3 regions of the Chroogloeocystis siderophila 5.2 s.c.1 genome follow, and region 2 is predicted to be linked to each of the others. Evidence: riboswitches for the same ligand, from Rfam matches in the RefSeq annotation. Region 2 holds a riboswitch; each other region holds the start of a gene.
The links. A riboswitch is a leader RNA that binds a small molecule or an ion and turns the genes downstream of it on or off. The one in region 2 is predicted to bind cobalamin.
Positions count from the first base shown of each region.

Region 1 (6,120 bases), on a different contig from region 2:
CTGCGTGTTTCCAAATATTCGTGAGTGACTCTTGGACAACACGGTACACGGCGGTTTGAACTTCAGCCGGAATCGGATGTTGCAGCGATATATAATAAGTTGGAGAAAATCCTGTAGAATGGTGAAATTCAGTAACCAAAGCAGTGATCGCCTGCTCTAAAGATTGACCGTGCAGTGGATCAGACCGCATCGCGGATACAGATTGTCGCACCTCGCGTAACGCTTGCGATCCAAGATTTTTGGCTTGTGCCAAGAAAGTTTGTGCTTTTGCAGGGTTAGATTGCCACAATTTAAGCGCGGTTTCTAGCTGCAAGTTCAAAGCTGTTAAAGAGTGTCCTAGCGAGTCATGGATATCACGCGCAATTCGGTTACGTTCTTGTAGTGTTGCTTGATCTTCAATCCGTAGCGCATATTGTCGCAGTTGTTCATTGGCGATCGCCAATTTTTCTCTGATTTTTCTTTCTGCAAGCACAGCATTCATCAACAACAATACAAATACTAAACTTAAACCAAACGAAAGTGCAAAACTCAACAACGTAAATCGCAAACGCTCTTGCAACACTGGCACATCAGGAACGTGTTGAAATCGATGAATTAATGTGAGGATAAATAAAACAAACGATAAACTAGTTACAATAATCCGTCCTGGTAATTGAAAGATTAGACAACTACGGATAACAAGAATAATATAAAGAAATGGAAATAGCCTAATTCCTCTGCCACTCACAATTCCAGCAAACAGGATAAATAAAATTTCTAACGCAGTATAAAGTATTTTATGTATTGGCTTCCCTGTCGGCATTCGCAAGCCCAGTAGCCCAAAACAAACTAAACTAATAAGTGTTAAAGATGGTAAAGTATGAAAGCGACGAAAGTGAATTGATAAAGCTTCTGTAATCGCAACCGTGAATAAAAGTAGCCATTCTAACAACAGTAAAAATGGCAAAGGGTGTGTACTAATTTGAATTGGACGACTCATAATTATTGTAGATGTCCGAATACTTTAGAGATAGAACAAAATCAAAGCAGCTATTAGAAATGCGTGGAAAAACTTCTTGACTTAATACCAATCACCTCAGTTTACATTTATTGTTCTTTTACCTAGTAGTGAATACATGACTTTAGTCATGGTTAAATTCGTGACTTTTTCCTCATGCTACTCAGGAAGACAAGTTTATAGGATGGTGACATCACACATGAAGAAGTTAACGATGATGTCGCAATCAAAAAAAGTCAAATTTATGTCGCTGTTGGCTGGTGTAGTAGCACTTTCTACCGTCTTTGCACCTTTAGCCAACGCACAACCTGCTGCACCTCAAGTAGGACAACGTGCTGGTGCAGGTAGAATGGGTAAAATGGCAGGTATTGAACTTTCTGCGGAACAACAAGCTCAAATGGAACAAATCCGCAACGAAACACGCACTCAAATCGAAGCCGTTCTTACCCCCGAACAACGCCAACAATGGCAAGCGGCAACTCAAAACGGGCAGCGCCGACGCGGTGCAACGGCTAGCTTAAATCTATCCGAAGCGCAAAGAACTCAAATCCGCCAGATTATGCAATCCTCAAAAGAGCGAGTCACAGCGGTTCTTACCCCCGAACAACGCCAGCAAATTGAGCAAAGAATGCAGCAGTGGCGACAACAGCGTCAGCAACGCAATCAAACAAACAATTAGCGACTAGCAATCAGCTTTTAGCCAAACCTTAAGATAAATCAGAGACCAAGAACTGTTGCTGCCCAGCATTTCTGATTTAACCTTGTAGATCAATTGAAGGACAAAAGACCGTAAATTGCCTCTAAATGGTCTTGTAGTAGCTAATTGCTAACAGTCAACAGCTAATCGCTTTGACGAACAACCCCTCCGGTAGTATTTTTGAACTGGGGAGAATCAGTTAAGATAACAAGGCACAAGTGATCTGTCACAGTATAGGGAAACTTCGGTGTAAATCCGAGGCTGTGCCGCAGCTGTAAAAGAAGTTGTGAGTCATGGGCTATTAGTTTTGGGTAGGTCAAATCAACCCAAAACTGACAGAGTAAGCCATGCTTTACCCGCTCAAAACTCAAAACTCTCTGAAGCCAGAATGCCTAACTGTAACTTGCTCACACTATTTCCTGCGTCGCACAGGAACGGAGCACTGAAACAAGGATGCCTACGATTAATACACTTAATTCCACCCTGTCAAACACCCCAGTTAGCACAATTCATCTACCCCCTTTACCATTACGTCGCCCGTTACTGATGATTGGTCATGGTACCAGAGATGCAGCAGGGCGACAAAGCGTTTTAGACTTTGCGGCTGCCTATCAAGCCTTAGATACTTCTAGACCTGTTGTACCTTGTTTTTTAGAACTGACAGGTCCGACGATTCAAGAAGGCGTCGATCAGTGTGTTGCTCAAGGATATACTGAACTTTCCGCTTTACCAATTTTGTTATTTGCGGCGCGGCATAATAAATTTGATGTCACTAACGAACTCGACCGCGCGCGTCAACGCCATCCTCAAGTGAAATTTCACTACGGGCGGCATTTTGGCATTACACCAGGAATAATCGATTTATGGCGATCGCGTCTTGCTGAAGTTGACGCTCCGCAGTATAGTCGCGCTGATACAGTTTTGTTATTTGTCGGTCGCGGTTCGAGCGATCCTGATGCTAACGGCGATGTTTACAAACTAGCGCGAATTCTTTGGGAAGGTAGCGGCTATCAAACCGTAGAAACCTGCTTTATTGGAATTACCCATCCTCGCCTTGAAGAAGGTTTCCGCCGTGCGCAACTTTACCACCCCAAGCGGATTATTGTACTTCCTTACTTTCTCTTCACTGGAATACTCGTCAACAAGATCTTTGATATCGCTGCGCAGCAACAAGCGCAATATCCAGAGATCGCTATTACCTGTCTTCCAGAAATGGGACTACATCCACAGTTATTTTCGATTTTGCGCGATCGCGAAATCGAAACTCAACTCGGCAACGTGCAGATGAACTGTGAAATGTGCAAGTTTCGTCTAGCAGCCCTAAATAACCACGATCATCACCATCACCATCACCATCACGATCATCACAGTCACGAACACTCGCACCCTACAGTAGATCCTTACGCTGATCTCGAACAATATCACCAAAAAATTTGGCAAGTTCCTTAAGAGAGATCAGTAATTGGCTATCAGCAGCAAAAATGAATATATTCTGTCATGCTGATAGCTAGTAGCTGAAGCCCAGTTATGTCTAAAGAATTTGTCGTTGGAGAAACAGTACGCATCGTCGCACTACCACCCTACTTAAAGACAGCTGATCCTATGCCAATGTTACGCCCACCAGACGTGGTTCAAATTGGTGAGGAAGGCATTGTCATGGATCGCCGTCCCGGCGGATATTGGAGCGTTCGCTTTACGCGAGGCACTTTTTTGATCGACAGTCAATATATCGAAGCAGCTAGCAGTTCAGAGGAGTCACCATCGACTAGCCATTTAGAGCAAGCAACAACAATAAATCAAGTTGACACGCAACTACAAAGCAATGAAGATGGCATTCCCTAATGTAAACTTATATTAAGTTGAGCTTTTTATTTGTACCATGCTGTCTCGTCGCCGTCTTCTTCGCGCAATTGCCTGCTGGTGTATTGCGTTATCTACTTTGTTTTTTGCCTCACCAAGCTTCGCAATCGGAGGTAAACTTCCATCACTTGACCAACCTGCACCAGAATTTACTTTACCAACCAACACGGGAGATGGAGAGATTGCACTTGCTGATTTGCGCGGTAAGTGGGTAATATTGTACTTTTACCCCAAAGACTTTACAGCAGGTTGTACTTTAGAAGCGCGACGTTTTCAGCAAGATTTACCAAAATACACGGCACAAAATGCCCAAATTATTGGTGTCAGCGCTGATTCTGTAGATTCCCATGCCGAGTTTTGTGACTCAGAAGGTCTAAAATTTCCTCTACTTGCAGATACGACAGGCAAAGTCAGTAAAGCCTATGGTTCTTGGTTGGGTAATCTCTCGGTACGACATAGTTTCATCATTGACCCAAATGGTATTCTCCGCGCCACCTTCGTCAAGGTCAATCCCGCAATTCACAGTACAGAAGTGTTATCTCGTCTAACTGAATTACAAGCAACGGTGTTTTAAGGAATAAATATCTACGACACGCAAACGCGAACAAAACTCTTTCACTAACTACTAGCCACTAACTACTCACTACTCACTTCTAGATACAATGTCTCTAAATTGATTCTTGGAGACTGTCTATGGATTGGGAATTAGACACGCGTGCCAAAAAAAAGGCGCGTAATCAAGCTATCCAACAGTACAAGCCCTTTGTAAGATTGCGCGATACAGAAGCACTACTACGTCGCAACACTGTAGCATTACTCATGCCTATTGTGCCGTTGTCGGTAGAATATCGTTTGCAACGAGCATCAAAACTCGCAGAAGAATCACTAGCTGAGTTAGCAGAAATTGATCTTGACGCGATTAGTGAAACCGAATTGCAACCAGTCCGCATTCTAATTGGCTTGAGTTTTGTTGGGTTTGGCGCGCTATCTACTGCGTTGTTGCTACTTTACCTATCTACCTTGCATCCTGAACTTGACTCGATCGCACAAATACGGCGCTATTGGTATCAATACATCTGGTTTGTCTGTCTCGGTGTAGCAGGATTATTTGTACTCGGTAGAGAAGCAATGCGATCGCCTTACCTTGATGTGTCTTCACCACAAAAGATTGGTTGGGATGATGAATCAAGTTGGCAGTAACGTTAAGTAAAAAAACGCCCTGCCACTGTGTCATGGCAAGGCAGTTAGTGGTGTGAGGAGCAGACTTTATGTCTACTTATAGATAAGCATAATAAATGCATATGGCAGGTTGGTGGCAGTAAGATTGCAATACTGTGACAAAAGAATTACGAGAGGTTAACAACTGCGATCACTGTCAACTGCAAAATGCTTAATCGGTAACTGAATAAGTTTGACGCACCACGAGCGATCTCGCAGTGCAGAAATTAATTTAAGCTTCAACATCAGATGCTAGAAGTTTTGACACCTCTGCATGGGCTAGTACGGCAGCTGGTTCTTGCTGTAGTGCATGATAATACTTGCGCTCGAACGCGTTACCTAGTTCTGATGGCATCAGCAATTCGCGGACATCACGCATCAATTCTTGGAGATCATCATGCAATATTGGTTCATCTGCTGAAAGCATTTCATCAATATGCACAATAAGCTCAGAAATGCGATGTAGCCACGCAAATTGTTCATGTTCAATGACAAGTTGCAGTAACTCTCCACTCGATACGCGTCCACGTCTTTGTTCATAATTAATGCGTTCTGCTTGTAGTAAACAAGCGTGGAGGTGCAGTAGTTTGTTGCGTAAACTGCGTAGATACTGATGTTGCCGTATTCTGCGGAAAAGTTGATTAGAAGTCAATGGAATCCATCCTCCTGTTACGATAGTCTTCGATAGCTAAAATTAGGTTTACTGGAAAATTCTTATTACAAATGCACAATAGCGGCTGACTTGTTGGTTAGTTGGTGTCCTGACATATTTGCCATTTCGTGCTAAAGATAAATAGCCTATCTCCCACGCGCTTTTCGCCTATTCTAAATAAGCCTGCGCTTTTTGGGACATTGGTGAAGTATCTTATGCCACTGTTACAAGCTATCTAATCTTGGCAATAGTTCGCAATTCCTCACGAGTGCGATCGCGCTTTCTACTTTGGTTATCTATATGATTAATCATATATCAAAATAGTTGCATATTAAAGGTAACAATTATTACTATTAAACGAACTGAAAGATTCGGAAAACCGCCTCATGTCACTAGCATACGCAATTTTAGGTTTTCTGCGAAAAGAAGCAATGACAGGCTACGAGCTTAAAAATCAATGTTTCGATCAAACCATTGCGCATTTGTGGCGTGCAGATCAAGCGCAGATTTATAAAACGCTCGATAAGTTAGTAGAAAGCGGTTGGATCGCTTGTAAAATTGAAACACAGTGCGATCGCCCGCATCGCAAAGTATACAGTATTACAGAAATTGGAAAAGCTGAGCTTTGGAAGTGGCTGCAATGCCATCAACCCTTACCCACAATCCGCGAACCTTTGCTCATTCAATTATTTTTCG
Region 1 covers NZ_MRCC01000020.1:11,864-17,983, reverse strand. The annotation lists gene NIES1031_RS19975 (sensor histidine kinase) at 1-979, opposite strand, end outside; gene NIES1031_RS19970 (Spy/CpxP family protein refolding chaperone) at 1,182-1,676, shown strand; cobalamin riboswitch at 1,895-2,107, shown strand; gene NIES1031_RS19965 (sirohydrochlorin chelatase) at 2,148-3,143, shown strand; partial or broken gene sipA (regulatory protein SipA) at 3,222-3,431, shown strand; gene NIES1031_RS19955 (peroxiredoxin) at 3,577-4,128, shown strand; gene NIES1031_RS19950 (hypothetical protein) at 4,248-4,754, shown strand; gene NIES1031_RS19945 (hypothetical protein) at 5,005-5,424, opposite strand; gene NIES1031_RS19940 (PadR family transcriptional regulator) at 5,811-6,120, shown strand, end outside.
Region 1: it holds a riboswitch for cobalamin, as region 2 does, so the genes downstream of both, NIES1031_RS19965 (sirohydrochlorin chelatase) here and NIES1031_RS13830 (DUF1636 domain-containing protein) in region 2, are expected to answer to the same signal.

Region 2 (6,120 bases):
ACCGCGTCCTCGGAAGTCTCAAATATTACTGGCTGATTACGACTGGAGCATTAATTAGCTTATTACTGCTAACAGCAGCGAATGCTATTACTCCGCAACTATTTCGCTGGGGTATTGACCAAGGTATTGCTAGCTTCGACTATCAAGTCATTTTTGAAGTTGCTGGCGCGATGGTTTTGGTCGCGATCGGGCGCGGCTTATTTAATTTTGGACAAACTTTTTGGGCAGAAAAGGTTTCCCAAGGCGTCGCCTACGATTTGCGCAACATAATTTTTAGAAAAATCCAGAATCTCAGTTTTAGTTATCACGATCAAGCACAAACTTCGCAGTTACTGACGCGGATTACCAGCGATGTCGAACAAATTAGGACTTTTGTCGGGACAAGTTTGATTCAAGTGGTTGGTGCTGTCGTCACGTTAATCACCATCGCAACGATTCTAATTATGATGAACTGGCAATTAGCATTAATTACGTTGGGTTTAGTTCCCATCGCTGCGATGATCTTAGCACGATTTCTCATTAAAAATCAAAAGCTGTTTGGTCAAGTACAAGAACGACTTGGAGATCTCAATGCAGTTTTGCAAGAGAATATTTTTGGAGTTCGTGTTGTCAAAGCTTTTGTGCGCGAACCGATAGAAATGGCGCGGTATACCAAGCTAAACGATGACTTGGTGAAGGTTAATATGAAGACGATCGCCGCGATTCGCAATACGTTTCCGTGGATTTTTCTACTCAGTAACCTAATCACTGTTATTGTTGTTGGTGTCGGTGGAATTCAGGTGATTGGCGGGACATTTTCGATTGGTGAATTAGTCGCGTTTAACTCTTATCTATTATTTATCCTGCAACCAATCTTACTCATTGGTTTCGCCGCCCCTGCGATCGCCCAAGCTGCTGCTTCTGCTGAACGTGTCTATGAAGTTGTCGATGCGGAAATTGAAATTAGCGATCGCCCTCATGCTGTACCGTTTGAAAAATGTGGGGGTCGTATCACCTTTGAAAATGTCCATTTCCGCTATCCAGGAGCGACGACAGAGGCTCTCAAAGGCATTTCGTTTGAAACTAAACCTCAAGAATTAATCGCCATCCTCGGCATGACAGGTTCGGGTAAAAGTACGATTATGAACCTCATCCCTCGCTTCTACGATGTCACCGCCGGCGCTGTCCGAATTGACGGGCGTGACGTGCGCGATTTTCAGTTAGAAAGCTTGCGATCGCACATTGGTATTGTCTTTCAAGAAACAACGCTCTTTTCTGGTACGATTCGCGATAATATTGCTTACGCAGAACCAAATGCCCCCTTAGAAAAAGTCATCGACGTTGCTAAAACGGCTCAAATCCATGACTTTATCGCGAGTTTACCCGATGGCTACGATACAACTGTCGGCGAACGCGGTTTAGGGTTATCAGGAGGACAAAAACAAAGAATTGCGATCGCGCGAACTCTCCTCACCAACTACCGCATTTTAATTCTGGATGATAGTACCTCAGCAGTTGATGCCAAAACAGCGGCTGATATTCAAGAAGCTTTAGATGACTTAATGCGCCGCAAAACTTGCACATCTTTTGTCATTGCCCAAAGAATCAGCACTGTCCGCAACGCTGATCGCATCTTACTCATGGACAAAGGACACTTAGTCGCCCAAGGAACGCATGAGGATTTGATGCGCACTAGTACACTGTATGGTTCAATTCTAGAGTCGCAAATGAAACAACCAACAACAGCCTAGCTAGGGGTGAGTAGTGAGTGAAAGAGTATCTAGTGACTAGTGTTGTTCAAAAGCTCTCGATCTGCCTAACGACTGTTAATGCCGAGTAACTTACACCCGCAGTTCCTTCCCCTGGATGCGTTGAGTCACCGACTAACCATAAGTGCTTAATAGGAGTCCGATTGGCAAAACCAAACGGACCAAAAGTTGGTATTCGTTGACCAATACCACCAACAATACCTTGATCTCTTGCTGTGTATCTAGCAAAAGTGCGCGGCGTTGCAGCTTCTACGTGAATAATCGTTTCTGGTGTTAAATGGAAAAATTGACCAAGTTTAGAAATTGCCTCTTGCGTATACTTCGCTTTTATTGCCGCATAATCATGACAGCGCCACCACGGTAACGGATCGACAAACGAAGAAGCAATAATTGTTCTTTTTCCTTCTGGAGCGCGACCGTCACCAGGACGACTTACCGAAACAAACAACGAATTATTGTCGCCAATCGGACCATCAGCATCATACATAAATTGCAGATGCGGCGGACATCCAACCGGAACCGCGCTTTCTTCTACACCCAAGTACACGACAAACGCACCGGAAGCTTGGGGTAATTTGTCTACGCGTTTTTTGTAACCACTAGGAGCATTTTTACCTAACAACTGTACCAAGTTTTGCACCGTAACGTTCGTAACAACATGGTCGGTTAGTTCTGTCCAAGTTTCACCTGTTTTTTGATCGCGGATAACGACACCAGTTGCTTTATTATTTTCTACTTGGATCTGTTCTACTGTATGGCGCATCAGGAGTTTGCCGCCGTCTCTTTCTACAGCAGATACGAGGCGATCACTCAACACCTGCATACTGCCTTCTAGATGATACAATCCCTGTGGTAACTGCGATACGCTCAACGCCGTCGCCGCGTAAAGTAATGCGGTTTCTTCTGCATCCACCTGCGAATAAAGCTTGAGTTGCAAATCTAAAAATGTTCTCAAGCGCTCATCGTTTCCTAAGCCATACGCCCGTAGCGCATCACCTACCGTCATCAAAGTAAACGGTAACGTCACTAAAGTTCCAGGGCGTACCGCCGTTGCAAGTTGCCACAAATCCCACATATTGCGCGGTGGTAATACCGGATCGCGTCCCTGAAATGCCCAGCTTGCTTTAAATAAAGTTGCGATTAACTGCCAAAATGGTTCGCTACCAGGAAATTGCCGCTGACGTTCGGTTTGCCACTTTTTGGCATCGCGCCATACGTTAATCGGCTGTGTTTCTCCAGGGAGATAGACTGCACACGCCGGATCGCAAGGAGTTGCGTGTGGTAAATCAATTTCAAGTTCACTAAAGATGCGATGATGAATTCCTCCAGGTTCGAGTCCCGCTACTTGCGTTGCACCTACATCAAAGGTAAATCCCTTGCGCTTAAATGTAGAAGCACACCCTCCTGGAACTAATGCTTGATCTACAACCAACACTTGATAGCCACGATGCGCTAATAATGCACCTGCGGTGAGTCCACCAATTCCAGCACCAATTACAATAATCCGAGATTTGCTACTGCCTTTCTGAAGGTTTGGCATAGGTTAAGCAAAAGTAATAACTTACATTATTTTAATATTAAGTTATGTAAAGATGCTCGGTTTTGCGCTCACATAGTTCATTGCAGACTAAGATGTATTATTTCTTAGTGCGATTGCCCAAGCTGTGAACCATAAATCGTGCTACTATTAGGTAATCAATAATTCGGTTCTAATGGGGGTCAGCCATTAGAGGTAACGGGGAAAGCTCGGTGTAAATCCGACATTGTCCCGCAGCTGTGAAAGAAGTAATGAGTGACAAAGGTTGAATTTAAATGAATTATGAGTCAACAAAACTCAAGATTCAGAATTTCTCAAATCAAAAATCGCTCAAAACTATCTAAAGTCAGAATGCCCGCCGAAAAAAACTCTACCTATCTATCTGCGAGGTACAGATGATTTATAAGCATAAGAATTTATCCAGTCTGCTTGAGAATATACAACTACCAACCAAAAAGCAATTGATTGTTAGGACTTAATTAATTGCAAGTGTTGAATCTTTAACTTAACTAAATTAACTGACTCAAAGTGCGTATTTTGAATACACACGACTATTTTTAGTATAGAGTTTAGCCAAAAAGCTTATTTTTCTCATGCAGCCGTAGTATTAGACTAGCTTGCGATCGCCTGAAACAGTCGCAGCACAACTAAGATAATTTTTCATGTCTGCGCTTCAAAATTCATTCTATATCTTTCAAAATCAATGAACAAACATACTTTATTTATCTGCACGACCTGTGCCAGCGTGTGGCAAGATGGCAATCGTGTTGGTGAGAGTGGTGGACAACAACTGTTACAACAACTTCAGGAATTAGCACAAACTTGGGAATTGCAGCATCAATTTTCCATTCAAGCCGTAAAATGTATGAGTGCTTGCAATCGTGCTTGTGTTATTGCCTTTGCCGCCGAAGCAAAGTTAACGTATCTTTTTGGAGATTTACCAAAAGAGGAAAGTGCGCCAGCGATCCTCGAATGTGCAACTCAATATTACACTAAATCTGACGGTTCTTTGCCTTGGTCGGAACGACCAGACCCCCTAAAAAAAAGTATTTTAGCAAAGATTCCACCCATAAATATTGCTGCTAGTTCTAATAGGAATTAACAAACAACGATGACTCCAAAGTGAGGAAGCAGGTGCGATTATCTGATAGTATCTGGCAAGGAAATTTTGGCTACTGGCAAAATAACTTTATTCATAATAATTTGCTGGTAATAGGCTACGCAGCATGGCGGGGATTTGAGTCATTTGGGCGGGGAGTTGTCATTTGTGATGTGGACACCTCTGTTACTTACTCTACAATGACAAATCTCGATACAATTTCCTTCACACTTCAATTTATGCCTTCTAATCTGATTGAGTGTTACTTGCGATCGCAATCTACTAGCTCATCAATAATTTCCTCTATTCTCCCCGCAGTTGCAACATACAATCCCCATCAAGACATTGTTTTAATGCTAAAAGCTTATCCTCAAATTGAAGTCAATCTCTTACATCAGCTAAAGATTACTCCACTCAATTGTTACGAACAAGTGTGCAAACGATGGGAAGAATTTCAACCAAGCCTAATCACCTAACATTTACTGTGTGCCTTAATGATCAAGCCAAAAGCAACTAATATTCCCAAACCAACTCGCTACCAAAATGCAGCGATAGATTATTATATAGGACTCACAAATTCCTCCTATCTTCATTACGGGTATTGGGAACCACTACCGGAAAAAGGAGAGGAATTGACTCTAACTCGCTTACGTGCAGCCCAGGAAGCCTATGCAGCGAAGTTAATGAGTTTTATCCCAGAAGGTATAAAAACTGTGCTTGACGTAGGTTGTGGTATCGGTGGTAATGCAGCGTATTTGTGCGATCGCGGTTTTATTGTCGAGGGGTTAGCCCCTGATACACTTCAACAAGAAAGGTTTATCAAAAATACTAACAATCAAGTACTTTTCTATTTAACAAGATTTGAAGATTTTCACACATCACACTTCTACGATCTCCTTTTGTTCAGTGAAAGTAGCCAATATATTGCTGTTGAAGATTTAGCTCAAGGTGCGGCTCGTTTACTAAGTAGTGGTGGCTACCTGTTGCTTGCAGATATGATGCGTTCTGATGCGGAATATCGAGAGGGCATTTTTTCTAATTGTCATGTAGCTAGCAAACTTCACACGGCTTTGATCCAAGCTGGATTTAAGTTAATCAAGTCTGAGGACATCTCAACTCAAGTTGCGCCAACAATTGATTTATGTGTTGATAACTTCCGTACTTTTGGGCTGACTACTGTTAAATACATTGCTGATGTCGTGGCGATCGCACTTCCGCCGTTATACACACTTGGGCGTTGGGCATTTAATCGTTGGCTAGAAAAGCCGATTGTCGAAGGGTTAGCAGCACGCGCCATTTTTGATAGCCATCTGTGTTATCAAATCCAACTCTGGCAGAATTCATCATTAATACCCAGTCGCTTGGGGTGATTTCTTGGGAACGTTGAGCGATCGCTAACGTAAACAGCCATCTCGCATGCAATAATGATTATGATTATCAAACGCTAGCTTTCTTCCAACACCACTTTTGTGGTTGAGTTGCACGCTTTCTTTTTTAATTCGCCAAACTTTTATTTGCTTAGCTTATAAATGTCTACTCATTCTATTACCAGTATTATTCAAGTTGTTGTGTCTAGTTTGACTGTTGCTTTGGGGATAATATACGGCAATGACAACACTATAGCCACAGAAATCACCCAATTATCTGAGTTTCCCAGGCACAAAAATTCGGCTTCGTACCTACAACCAGTTGCAGTAACACCTAAAAACACCCCAGAAGCGACAGAAGAACAAGCA
Region 2 covers NZ_MRCC01000010.1:175,203-181,322, reverse strand. The annotation lists gene NIES1031_RS13840 (ABC transporter ATP-binding protein) at 1-1,730, shown strand, start outside; gene crtD (C-3',4' desaturase CrtD) at 1,777-3,288, opposite strand; cobalamin riboswitch at 3,436-3,662, shown strand; gene NIES1031_RS13830 (DUF1636 domain-containing protein) at 3,989-4,387, shown strand; gene NIES1031_RS13825 (hypothetical protein) at 4,420-4,860, shown strand; gene NIES1031_RS13820 (methyltransferase domain-containing protein) at 4,879-5,754, shown strand; gene NIES1031_RS13815 (TonB-dependent receptor plug domain-containing protein) at 5,914-6,120, shown strand, end outside.

Region 3 (6,120 bases), on a different contig from region 2:
AAAGCTCGTCTTTTGCGTCAAAGTGCGTTGCAAGTATTCAATGGTGATGATGCTTATTTGAGGGAAGTTGGTGCAGATTGGCAAGATGCATATTGGACAAGTGTTAAGGGAAAAGCGCATTTAATTGGAAATACCCCAGGAACCTATATAGAAGATGGTTGGGTTGTATTTCAAGGCGATCGCATTGTGCCAGTTTCGGCGTTACGCATGGTGGGAGAACACAATCACCAAAACCTCTTAATGGCGGTAGCAGCGGCGCGGTTAGCAGGAATTGATAAAGAAGCGATTACGCATGCTGTTGCTAATTTTCCTGGTGTTCCGCATCGTTTGGAACACATTTGCACAATTGCCGGAGTTGATTTTATTAATGACAGTAAAGCAACAAATTATGACGCGGCGCAAGTTGGTTTATCGGCGGTAGCTAGTCCTGTGATTTTGATTGCTGGGGGTGAAGCGAAAGCTGGTGATGATACAAGTTGGCTGCAAACAATTCAAGAAAAAGCTGCGGTTGTTTTACTCATTGGCAATGCTGTACCTCGTTTCGTGCAGCGATTGAAAGAGGTGGGATACTCTAACTACGAAATTGTTGAAACAATGGAAAAGGCTGTTTCAAGAGCTGCTGAATTAGCCCCACAAATGAATGCGCGTGTCGTGTTATTGTCGCCTGCATGTGCCAGTTTTGACCAATTTCAAAATTTTGAACAAAGAGGCGATCTCTTTCGCGAACTTTGCCTTGCTTTATTGTAATGCCATCAAGTATGACAGCTTGTCTTTTGACAAAGTTGATAAATCGTTGTAAATATTAAATTAATATCAAATTTTTGTGAGTACGCATTAATTTCTGTCTAGGTTAATTGATTGAAATTATTGGAAAAAATAAATATTTGGTATTAACTTATAACTCTTATTAATGAATAAATATTTAAGTTTTATTTTCAACAATGGTCTCCAAATTTATAATTACATTAGCTGCTTTATTTAGTTTTGCCAGTATTAATAATAGGGTAGAAAATAAAGAATATCAAAGTCTTATATCTCATAGCCCTAGCAGCCATAATCATGCGGATAACCACGATAAAATCATGGAAATTCCGTCAGGTCAAGCTGTACCAACAGTTGACTTGGTTGTACACAAAGATGCAATGAAGGGCTATAACCTAGAAGTTAAAGTGACTAATTTTCAATTTGCGCCAGAAAGAGTTAACACAGATGCAACTCCTGGAGAAGGTCACGGTCACATTTATATTAATAACAAAAAGCTTACACGCTTGTACGGCTCTTGGTACTATTTAGAAAACTTACAACCAGGAAGAAACGAGATTACAGTAAGTTTAAATGCTAATAATCATATGGCTCTAGCTCATAACGGCAAGCGAATTTTTGATACTGAAGTTGTTAATGTTCCTGGAGTGACTCAATCACAAAAATGATTAATGGTTGACCTATTGTTAATGATAACCATAGGTTTTCTAGGGAGTTTTGGACACTGTGTGGGAATGTGTGTTCCCTTGACGACAGCGTTTTCATTATCATTGACGCAGCAGCAAACTTCTCCCCTTTGGCAGCAACAGTTTACCTTCCATCTTTTACTCAATTTGGGTAGATTGCTAAGCTACACCTTAGTAGGTGCCGAAATTGGGGCTTTAGGTTCTGTCTTAATTGCTGGCGGACAAATGGTGGGGATGGTAGTTGGTTATGCCAGGGAATTGCAATTTTGACCTGGTTGATGCTGATTTGGTTTGGTATTGTTCAAGTTAAACCTCAATTTTTGCCGCGTCTACCGTTTCTGCATCCTTTGATTCAAGGAAATTTGCACAATCGCTTAAGTGCGGCAATGTTTCAAATGTCAGATATATTAAATCTTAAATTTCACAAATCCTACCTAACAAGCCTTTGCTTTCTAGTTACCAGTTGGGTTGGGAAGAAATTTATGTGCAACATCACCAACAACCTCCAGGAGAAACACCCAAAATTTGTGGACTTCATCACGTAGTTGTTGTACATCACAATCAGCAAGTCATGCAATCAGAACGGCTGTTTGATAAGCAAAGGAAGAAAGCACAGTATACCATTGGAGATATTGAAATTTTACCAGCAAATGTGCAATGTCAAGCGATTTGTGCTAAAGAAACAGAGTTCACTTTACTTTTTTTAGAGCCAAATTTTGTAGCTAGGATTGCTTATGAATCTATCTCTCCCGATTCTATTGAGATTAAGCCACACTTCCCAACTGCCGATCCTCTAATTTATCAAATTGGACTGTTGTTAAAGTCAGAAATCGCATCGAAGGGAGTATGCAGTCATCTTTATAGCGATTCTCTCAAAACTAATCTTGCAATTACTTTGCTGAGGCGTTACTCGGTTCGGAAGCTAGATTTAGAATATAATAATCGTTTTTCTAGAAAACAACTACAGCAAGTAGTTGAGTATATTATATTAATGATAATCTTGCTGAGGATTTATCACTTAAGGCGATCGCTTCAGTAGCACAAATGAGTCTTTATCACTTTGCTAGGTTATTTAAGCAATCAACTGAATTAACAACTCATCAATATGTCAATCAACGCAGGATTGCAGAAGCAAAGTTATTGTTAAGTAAGCAAATAGCCATTGCTGACATTTCTCAGCAGGTAGGTTTTTAAAATCAAAGCCAATTTACTAAAGTCTTCCACTAATATACAGGATTGACGCCTAAAACCTATCAAAAAGCTAGAAGTTAAATTACTTGCATTTGAGATTGTTACGCTATCGGTGATCAAATAGCATCAGATGTATAATCAATAATTCCGTTTATTTTTGATGATGTGAATTACTAACATACATTTTATAGTAGCAAAATTCAATTCTAAATTAGTAACAAGTTTCCACTTTCGCAAGATTTCACTATTTTTTAGCAAGAATTGACAAGACAGCACTAATCAATTTTCTCTAAAATAACCCGTATATAAACTACCGCGCAGATTTTTGACTTATCAAAAACTTGGTTGAGGTAATTGAATGAAAAATAGTACCATTGTTGACATAAAAGAATTTTATTTAGGTCGCATAGCGTGCATTAATTTCGATTTTAACAAACGTAATGCTTTCAGCTTAGAAAATACTCAATTCTTAAAAGAAGCACTTGATAAAGTACTGACTATCAAAAGTGTTCGATGTATGATTTCTAATAGCACCACCCCAGGTTATTTTTCAGATGGATTTTCATAGAAAGAAATGTTGGGAGACAATGCTCGTAGCAAATTGAAAAAAGGAGAAACATATATCTATGATCAGGTGGTAGATATTTATAGACATCTCATTGAGTGCCCAATTCGTACAATTGCTTTTGTGGATGGAAGTTGTCGCAGTGGCGGGAAGGTAATTTAAATGTTGCAAATTACTTTTTACTTACTGGTAATTATCTTTCTACCACTCAAGCAATGAATGTTGGACTGGTTGACACCAAAGTTGATAATATTCATGAAATGCTGGAACAATTTGCACAACCAATTGCTCGACATCCTCGTGCTTTGCTGATCAGAATGAAAAATTTTATTCATCTCAAAAAGTCAAAAATAGCTGCATAAATGCTTCTCGAAATTCGTTTCTTGATTCTCTCAAGGAAAGGATAAAAGACACTAAAATTGCTTGATAAAACTGAGGTGCAAAAATTGTTTTAATACACCTCGCTACAACTATAGACTCTTTTGATAACTATCCAAATAATAAATTGGTCATAAAAACAATGCCAATTGCACCAATTGCTAAACCACAAAGTCGCATGATTTGTCGATTTGGTGTTTTGTGAATAATCAAATTACCTATCGCACGCGCTAACATTGCTACACAATACTGAATTAAGCTAAATCCAAGTAAGTAAGCAACTAATGGCATCATTCCTGCACCGATGATGGCTTCTCCGTAAGCATAACCATGAAATAAACCAGCGATCGCACCTAAAATGAGTAACACAATCCAATTGGGTTTTCGCGGAATCGCTAGCATTGCGCCAAGGATGACTACCGATAATGCGATCGCAATTTCTGCTGCTGGTAAATCGAAGTTGAGTAAATGAATTCCAGTTCCGACAAGTGCGGCTAAAACAAATCCTGCTGGAATGATAGTACCGTTTACTTGACCTGCGGCGATTAATCCAATGGCAACAACAAACGCCAAATGATCCAAACCAATCACGGGATGCGCTAACCCTGAGATAAATCCCTCAAAGAAATTTGTTGGGGTTTTTCCTCCTGTGGCGTGATGTGCTAAAGCTGGTTGTGCTGTGATCAAAAATAGAAATCCTAGACTAGCACTCAAAACAAAAAGATTCAGTCGCCAAAATGGTGCAAAATGCTTACTGGACATACTTTATACCTCGCAGATAAATCGGTGATTGATACCTAGCTACTTTATGCAAAAATGATTCAAAACACAATGTTTTGCTTTATAGGCGATCGCCGCTTGGCGTAGAATCTCTTCAGCGGGTATTCTGACTTTAGATTTTGAGTTTTGAACTCTCAAGTTATGAAATTAGATTGACTCACTCAGAACTTCTTTCACAGTTGCGGGACAGCACCGGATTTACACCGGACTTTTGCCGTTACCTCTGGTTTTTCACCGAACCGATGGGAAAATCATTTTATCACTGTAGAGCAGTTACAACCGATTTAGTTTCGAGAAGTTTTATTGCAGTAATTCTTTCATCTGATGCTGATTCCACAATGTACGATATAGTCCTGGCTGCTGCAAAAGTTCAGCGTGAGTTCCTGTTTGTACAATTTGACCTTGATTCATCACAAAAATACGATCGGCAGTTGCGGCGGCAGACATTTGGTGCGAGATGAAGACAACGGTTTTTCGTTGTGTTCCGCGTGAAAGGTTGTTGAGAATTTTAGTTGCAGTTTGATTGTCTACGCTGGATAAAGCGTCGTCGAGAATTAATACGGGTGCATCGACTAATAAAGCTCTTGCTAAAGCAGTACGTTGTCGTTGTCCGCCAGAAAGTGTAATACCGCGTTCGCCCACTATGGTTTTATATTGTTGCGGAAAATTGAGAATTTCTGGGTGAATTTGAGCTTGTTTGGCACTATATTCGACTTCAGTTTGTTCGCTTAAAGGATCGCCGTAGCGAATATTATTTTTGATTGTGGTGCTGAATAAAAAACTATCTTGGGGAACGTAAGCGATCGCACTACGCAAATCTTGTAGTTTGATTTGAGTGATATCATTACCGTCCAAAAAGAGTTTTCCTGGTTCAATATCAAGCAGGCGTGGGATAGCATTTGCGAGTGTTGATTTTCCGGCACCAATAGGACCAACAACTGCTACAGTTTCTCCTGGTGTAATCTTAAAGCTAATTTCTTTTAACGCTGGTATTGTCGAACCAGGATAGGTAAAACTCAAGTTCCTGGCGATTAGTTCACCTCGGACATGTTGCGCTAGCGTGATCGACTCATTTGTGTCTTGAATTTTTGGCGATACAGTTAAAATTGATTCAATGCGATCAATGCTGACTTCGCCACGTTGATAAGCTGTAATTGTAAATCCCAATAGGGCAGTTGGAAAAACAAGTCGCTCGACGTATAGTATTAGAGCAATAAAATCACCTACAGAAAGAGTACCAGCTATCAGCTGTCCCGAACCTAGCCACAAGAGGATGAGTAAGCTGACGTAGGCAAGTCCACTGACAAGCGGAAACAAGGTATTGCGTGTTTTTGCTAACTTTAGATTCGCATCAAGTAACTGCTGATTTTTGTGGCGAAACGCACGGCGTTCGTTTTGCTCCTGAGCGTAAATTTTGATCAGGGCAATGCCACTCATGTCTTCTTGAATCAATTCACTGACAGTTGAGAGTTCTTCTTGCACCTGTTGCTGTTCTTTACGGAGGCGATCGCTAAATAGCTGCACGAGAAACATCATAACTGGGTAAACGGCGATCGCGGCTAGCGTGAGTTGCACGCTAATTGCCAGCATGACGGGAAGTGTTAAGGCATAAGCAAATATCGTATTCGCGATGCTCAAAACGGCAAATCCTAATAACCGTCGGATATTATCGACATCGCTCGTTGCACGGTTAATTAAATCACCTGCGGTATTCGCAGCAAAATAGGATGGCTCAAGCCTTAATAAATGTTCAAAAAT
Region 3 covers NZ_MRCC01000006.1:61,612-67,731, forward strand. The annotation lists gene murD (UDP-N-acetylmuramoyl-L-alanine--D-glutamate ligase) at 1-747, shown strand, start outside; gene NIES1031_RS08410 (hypothetical protein) at 942-1,430, shown strand; gene NIES1031_RS24815 (urease accessory protein UreH domain-containing protein) at 1,452-1,718, shown strand; gene NIES1031_RS23230 (hypothetical protein) at 2,020-2,487, shown strand; gene NIES1031_RS26340 (helix-turn-helix domain-containing protein) at 2,493-2,642, shown strand; gene NIES1031_RS24255 (hypothetical protein) at 3,420-3,566, shown strand; gene NIES1031_RS08435 (HupE/UreJ family protein) at 3,694-4,344, opposite strand; cobalamin riboswitch at 4,442-4,621, opposite strand; gene NIES1031_RS08440 (ABC transporter ATP-binding protein) at 4,663-6,120, opposite strand, start outside.
Region 3: it holds a riboswitch for cobalamin, as region 2 does, so the genes downstream of both, NIES1031_RS08435 (HupE/UreJ family protein) here and NIES1031_RS13830 (DUF1636 domain-containing protein) in region 2, are expected to answer to the same signal.